2 linked regions of the Gemmata palustris genome follow. The protein of the gene in region 1 binds, or shares a complex with, the protein of each later gene. Links are inferred from orthologs where the notes say so. Each region holds a gene or a part of one and is shown in the gene's direction. Other genes may lie near its edges.

Region 1 (3,160 bases):
GCAAGTCTCCCGATCAGAAGCCCAGGGCTACGAAAGACGGCCCCAGAGAGGCGAAGGCCAAAACCATCTGCCGCCGCCGGCGTTTAAGGCACAGGGCGCAAGCCCTGTGCCTTCTTTTCTTTCACCGGCGCAGACCGAACACGAAAAACGGAACATCGGACACGAACGGCACGTTTCCGTTGCAGACCAACTTTGCTCTCGCCATAATACCGTCAAGCCTCGCGCGGTCACGGTCGATCGCGCGGGATTATCCCGGTCGCGGATGTACCGCCGCCGGTCTACCACGGACGGCTCGCGCTCCGTTTTACCTAAATAAAGACCCCGGTTCGCCCGTCGCACCTCGGACCCGCGCTAGAGGCGGGGCTTGACACCGACGAACGCGGCCGCGAGTGCTCGCGCCGCGACTGTCCGATCACGTGGGGTTCGGGACTCGATTCGTGACTCGTGACGCCCGACCGCCCGGTCGGGCGCCGCGTGTGCCATTTGTCCCGGCCCCGCTGCCGAGCTTCGACGGGCCACCGGTTTGGAGTGGCCCTCATCATGGAACCGCTGTTGGTCGGCGGGCTCGTCGTCGTCGCTGTCCTCACGGGCATCGGCGGCACGTACCTCGTCGTGCGCCGGTCGCCCCCGCCCGTCGTCCCCCGCGAGCCCGCGCCCCCCGACCCCGAAGTGATGCGCCGCGCCGAGGCGCGCGGCGACGAACTCGTCGAACAGTCCCGGCGCGACGCCGAGCGCATCGTCCGCGACGCCGAACTGAAGGCCCGCGACGAGGCCGTCCGGCGCCGCGAGGAGCTGAGCCGCGAACTCGACGTCGCCCGGACCGAGGTGCGCGACCTGGAGCGCCGGGTCGAGAAGCGCGAGGACGCCGTCGAGCAGCACCAGCGCGAGCTCGCCCGCAAGGAGAAGCACCTCGACGGACAGAAAGAGAAGTTCGCCGAGCGCGAGGAGGCGCTCGGTACGAAGGCCCGGCACCTCGACGAACTCATCGACAAGCAGACCCAACAGCTCCACGAACTCAGCGGGCTGTCGCGCGAGGCCGCACAGAAGATGATCCTCGAGCGCCTGGAGCGCGAACTGTCCGACGAGATCGCGAAGAAGATCCGCCAGCACGACGAGCGCATGAAGCAGCAGGCCGAGGCCGCGGCGCGCGAGATCGTCACCATCGCCATTCAGCGCTACGCCGCGCACCAGACCGCCGGCACGACCGTGAGCACGGTGGACATCCCGTCGGACGACATGAAGGGGCGCATCATCGGGCGCGAGGGGCGGAACATCCGCACGTTCGAGAAGCTGACCGGCGTGGACGTGATCGTGGACGACACGCCCGGCGTGGTGATCGTGTCCGCGTTCGATAACGTGCGCCGGGAAACGGCCCGGCTCGCGCTCACGAAGCTCATCCAGGACGGGCGCATCCACCCGACGCGGATCGAGGAGGTCGTCGCCGAAACGCAGGCCGAGATGGAAAAACACATCCAGGAACTCGGCACAAAGGCGGTGCTGGACGCGGACGTGCAGATGCCGCACGAGAAGCTGGTGTACCTCCTGGGGCGGCTCCGGTTCCGCACGAGTTACAGCCAGAACGTGTTGGCCCACTCGGTCGAGGTCGCGCACCTGTGCGGGATCATGGCGTCCGAACTCGGGCTGAACGCGCAACTCGCGCGCCGGTGCGGGCTGCTCCACGACGTGGGCAAGGCCGCGGACCACGAGATGGAGGGCGGGCACCCGAAGGTGGGGGCGGAACTCGCGAAGCGGTACGGCGAGACGAGCAAAGAAGTGCTGCACGCGATCGCCGGGCACCACGACGACATCACGATCGACAACATCTACACGGTGCTGGTGGCGTCGGCCGACGCGATCAGCGCGAGCCGCCCCGGGGCGCGGCGCGAGACCCTGGAAAAGTACGTGAAGCGCCTCGCGGACCTGGAAGCGGTCGCGTGCGGGTTCCCGGAAGTGGACCAAGCGTTCGCGATCCAGGCCGGGCGCGAGCTGCGCGTGATCGCGAACGCGCACCGCACCACCGACGCGGACGCGGTGCGCATCTGCCGCGACATCGCCCGCTCCATCGAGCAGCAGCTCGACTACCCCGGGGAGATCAAGGTCACGGTGATCCGCGAGAGCCGCGCGGTCGACACCGCGAAGTGAGTTGGAACTAGCATTTGAGCGCCCGCCATGTTTTGTGCCGTGTTCTGGAACATCGGTGGGCAACCTCCCCGGAGCGGCATCGTGCGCCTCGTCACCGCGCTGCAGCGCCAGGAGGACGCGGACGTTATCGTGTTGGCCGAGTGCTCGGACGGAGTAATCGGTTCGACCCTCCGAGCGCTCAACCCGTCCGGGCAGAGCCTCAACTTCGATCTGGTGCCCACGACTTCACGGGTGAAGGTGTTAACCCGCCGCACGGTCTCCCGAACGAGCGAAATTGATCGCCACGAATACTATTCGGTTCTGAAAGTGGTTCGTGGCGGTCAGCCGGATCTGCTCCTCACCGCGGTTCACATGGTCAGCCTGCTCGAGAAGGACGCGCCACACATCGACAAAGAACTTGAGAAACTGGCCGACGCGATCCGCAGCGCAGAAGAAGCTACGGGCCACGACCGAACCGTCGTTATCGGAGACCTGAACGCGCACCCATTTTCGGACGGTGTCGCGTCATCGGTCGGCCTACACGGAATCATGTCCCGGTCCGTGGCCGGGCGCGGCGAACGACAGGCGTCCCACCGTAGGTACCCGTTTTTCTTCAACCCGATGTGGCAGTTCTACGGGGACGCCACCGCGACCCCGGCGGGTACCTATTACCGCGAGCCCGGAGGCGCTCACACCGGGTACTACTGGCACCTGTTCGACCAGGTACTCATTCGCCCGAGCCTCCGGCCCTACTACCGGGACGATTCGGTGTGTATCGTGACGAGTGTCGGGGGCACGACCCTGGCCGGCCCGGACCTCGTTCCGAACCGCCGGATCGGGTCCGATCACTACCCGATTCGGGTGCGCCTGACCGACTGAAGGGAGAAGCCATGCCGACGATCGTGCCGGATTTGTGGCCGGCCGACATCTTCACAATGCCGAGCAGTACCCCGATCGCCGTCCTTCGCCAACAAGGTGAAGCGCTGGGCGCGCACACGCACAATTTCGTACACGGCGAAGTCGAAACGACCTCGACCCT
Region 2 (3,301 bases), 1.0 Mb from region 1 along the record:
ATCACGAAGGAAGAGAAGTCCGGACTCATTACCCAGTTCCGGCGGGACGATACGGACACCGGGTCGCCCGAAGTGCAAATCGCGTTGCTCACAAAGCGGATCAATTCCCTTACCGAGCACATGCGGGCGCACAAAAAGGACTTCTCCAGCCGTCGCGGGCTGCTGAAGCTAGTCAGCCAACGCGCCGACTTGCTCAAGTACCTGCGCCAAACCGATCGCGACCGCTACTTGGCGGTCATCGGGAAGCTCGGGCTCCGCAAATAGCTCCGCCTTCAGCGGTGCGTCGAAAGTCATAACGTCGAAAGTCGTAAAGTCGCAATCACGGTCGCGTCGTCAGCCGCACGGATTCGACTTTACGGCTCCCCGACTCTACGCCTTTCGGCTCAAGAGACGCTCCTGCCGGCAAAACGGAAAGGGTCACATCCGTGCCGGTTAATCCAGCTCGTGTTGAATGTCAATTTGGCGGCCGTACTCTCACCCTCGAAACCGGGAAACTCGCAAAGCAGGCTCACGGGGCCGTCCTCGTCACCTACGGAGAAACGTCCGTTCTGGTGGCCGCCGTAGAAGGATCGCCGATCCCGGGCCGCGACTTCTTCCCGCTCCAGGTCGAGTACCGCGAACGCACCTACGCCGCGGGCAAGTTCCCCGGCGGGTTCATTAAGCGCGAGACGCGCCCCAGCACCAAGGAAACGCTCACCTCTCGCCTCATCGACCGCCCCTCGCGCCCGCTGTTCCCGACGAACTACTTCAACGAAGTGCAGATCCACTGTACGGTCATCTCTTCCGATCGGGAGAACGATGCGGACATGCTCGCACTCATCGGGACGAGTGCCGCACTGCACGTTTCGCACATCCCGTTCCTCAAGCCCTACGGCGGCCTCCGGCTCGGGCGCGTGAACGGCGAACTCATCGTTCTGCCCACCGCCACGCAGATGGAAGAGAGCGACCTCGACCTGATCGTGGCCGCAACCCGCGACGCGGTGTGCATGATCGAGGGCTTCGCCCGCGAAATGCCGGAACAGGAAATGGGCGACGCGATCATGGAAGCGCACAAGCAGTGCGCGGTCCTGATCGATGCGATCGAACAACTGCGTACCGAAGCCGGCCAGGGGCCGAAGGTGCTGCCCCCCGCGACGCCGGACAATCCGCTGGCGGAAGAGCTCTACGCGAAGTACGGCACGACCTATCGCGAAAAGTATCTGACGAAGGGCAAGAAGGAGCGGAACGCGGCGCTCGACGAACTCAAGGATGAAGTGAAGAAGGTCTACGTGCCCGAAGGCGAGACGAACCCGAAGTGGACCGCGGCGCAGGTGTCGAGCGCGATGAGCGTGCTGCGCGAGCGCGTGTTCCGCGAGATCACGCTCGGCGGCACCCGCATCGACGGCCGCGCGCCGAAGGATCTCCGTAACCTCTCGGGCGAGGTCGCTGTGCTGCCCCGGACGCACGGTACGGCCGTCTTCCAGCGCGGCGAAACGCAAGCGCTGGTCGTCGTCACCCTGGGCACCGTCGCCGACGAACAGAAGGTGGACGGCCTCCAGGACGAGTACTCGAAGAAGTTCTACCTCGATTACAACTTCCCGCCGTACTCGGTCGGTGAGTGCAAGCCCATCCGCGGCCCGGGCCGGCGCGAGATCGGCCACGGGATGCTCGCCGAGCGCTCGCTGAAGGCCGTCATCCCCCCTCCCACGCGGTTCCCGTACACGATCCGCCTCGTGTCGGAAATCCTCGAATCGAACGGCTCGTCCAGCATGGCGAGCGTGTGCGGCGGGACCCTCGCGCTGATGGACGCGGGCGTGCCGATCAAGCGCCCGGTAGCCGGAATCTCGGTCGGCCTCGTGATGGAGAAGGACAACTTCACGCTGCTGACCGACATCCAGGGCGACGAGGACCACTACGGCGACATGGACTTCAAGGTGGCCGGTACGCAAAAGGGCGTCACCGGCATCCAGCTCGACATCAAGGTGGACGGCGTCAACGAGGCGATCGTTCGCGGCGCCCTCGAGCAAGCAAAAGAAGGTCGGCTGCAAATCCTTAAGGTGATGCTCGCGACCCTCTCGGCCCCGCGCAAGGACATCAGCCGGTGGGCACCGCGGTTGATCCAACTGAAGATCAACCCGGAAATGATCGGCAAGCTGATCGGCCCCGGCGGGAAGATGATCCGTGCCATCCAGGAAGAGACCGGCGCAAAGATCGACATCGAGGACGACGGCACCGTGTCGATCGCGTCGGCCGACGCCGAGAGCGTGGAAGCCGCGCGCCGCATGGTGGAGGGTTTGACGGCCGAAGTGAAGGTCGGCGCGGTCTACGACGGGAAAGTGATCTCGATCAAGGAATTCGGCGCGTTCATCGAGATCGCACCGGGCCGCGACGGGCTGTGCCACGTCTCCGAACTCGACTCCGGGTTCGTCCAACGTCCAGAAGACGTAGTCCAGATCGGCGACAAGGTTCAGGTGAAGGTGATCGCGATCGACGATCAGGGCCGCGTGAAACTCTCGCGCAAGGCACTGCTCGCCCCGCGTGAGGACGACGGCAGCGGAGGCGGAGGCGGTGGTGGCGGCTACGGTGATCGTGGCGGCGGTGGCGGTGATCGAGGGGACCGCGGTGGAGATCGCGGGGACCGGGGCGGTCGTGGGGGCGACCGAGGCGGGCCGCGCGGAGGCGGGCCGCGCGGAGGCGGGCGCCGCGATTAAGTGAGCAAACGCACTGGGGGCTTCGGCCCCCAGTTTCGTCCAGCGGGAGGCTTACAATGGCCGTGATTCCGACCGCAAAGGCAGTGTATCTGTGCGAAGAAGTTGATGTCGAAGGCGGGATGACCAATCTCTATTCGCTGTTCAATGTAATTTCGCCGAGCGAGTACCCGTACACTCTCAACTCATTCACCTGCTTCGCCCAACTGGTCGGCGGACTTGGCGAGGTGCCGTTTCACATCGACGTGCGGCGCGCCTCCGACGGGCAACTCGTTCATAATACCTACGTTCGGACAATTCACTTCCCGGATCGCGTTACGCAAATGCAACTCGTAATGCACATTGAGGGGTGCGTTTTTGAGGTTCCCGGGATTTACCTCGTCGAGTTGTACTGCGACAATACGTGGGTAGCGGATGTGGCCGTTCGTCTCCGGGAGGGCACCAAATGACCGACGAGACACCAAGGAAGAAGCGCGCCCGAAATCCGTACCTCGAATGCGCCAACAGTATTTTGGTGCAATTTACTCTTCCCCCCGCCCCACTCGACGAGACCCGCGAACGGAGGGGACGCCCGGAGCGCAGCCCATCACTCCCACCACTCGACGAACCCAAAA

What was found.
Region 2: rny (region 1) and pnp share a complex: the UniProt entries of both Bacillus subtilis proteins name them as parts of the possible RNA degradosome complex. The link is inferred for Gemmata palustris from one-to-one orthologs.

The regions. Positions count from the first base shown.
Region 1 is NZ_JAGKQQ010000001.1:3,929,260-3,932,419, forward strand. Bases 1-2,841 are described here. They hold rny (ribonuclease Y), read left to right. Parts: upstream 1-540; coding sequence 541-2,142; downstream 2,143-2,841. Other genes in these bases: J8F10_RS16195 (endonuclease/exonuclease/phosphatase family protein), read left to right, coding at 2,170-2,841. Outside these bases: more of J8F10_RS16195, read left to right, coding at 2,842-3,000; J8F10_RS16200 (hypothetical protein), read left to right, coding at 3,012-3,160. UniProt on the Bacillus subtilis protein: Endoribonuclease that initiates mRNA decay. Initiates the decay of all SAM-dependent riboswitches, such as yitJ riboswitch. Involved in processing of the gapA operon mRNA, it cleaves between cggR and gapA.
Region 2 is NZ_JAGKQQ010000001.1:4,978,163-4,981,463, reverse strand. The notes cover bases 76-3,057. They hold pnp (polyribonucleotide nucleotidyltransferase), read left to right. Parts: upstream 76-425; coding sequence 426-2,690; downstream 2,691-3,057. Other genes in these bases: J8F10_RS20435 (DUF6941 family protein), read left to right, coding at 2,747-3,057; rpsO (30S ribosomal protein S15), read left to right, coding at 76-264. In the rest of the region: more of rpsO, read left to right, coding at 1-75; more of J8F10_RS20435, read left to right, coding at 3,058-3,136. UniProt on the Bacillus subtilis protein: Involved in mRNA degradation. Catalyzes the phosphorolysis of single-stranded polyribonucleotides processively in the 3'- to 5'-direction. Necessary for competence development in Bacillus subtilis.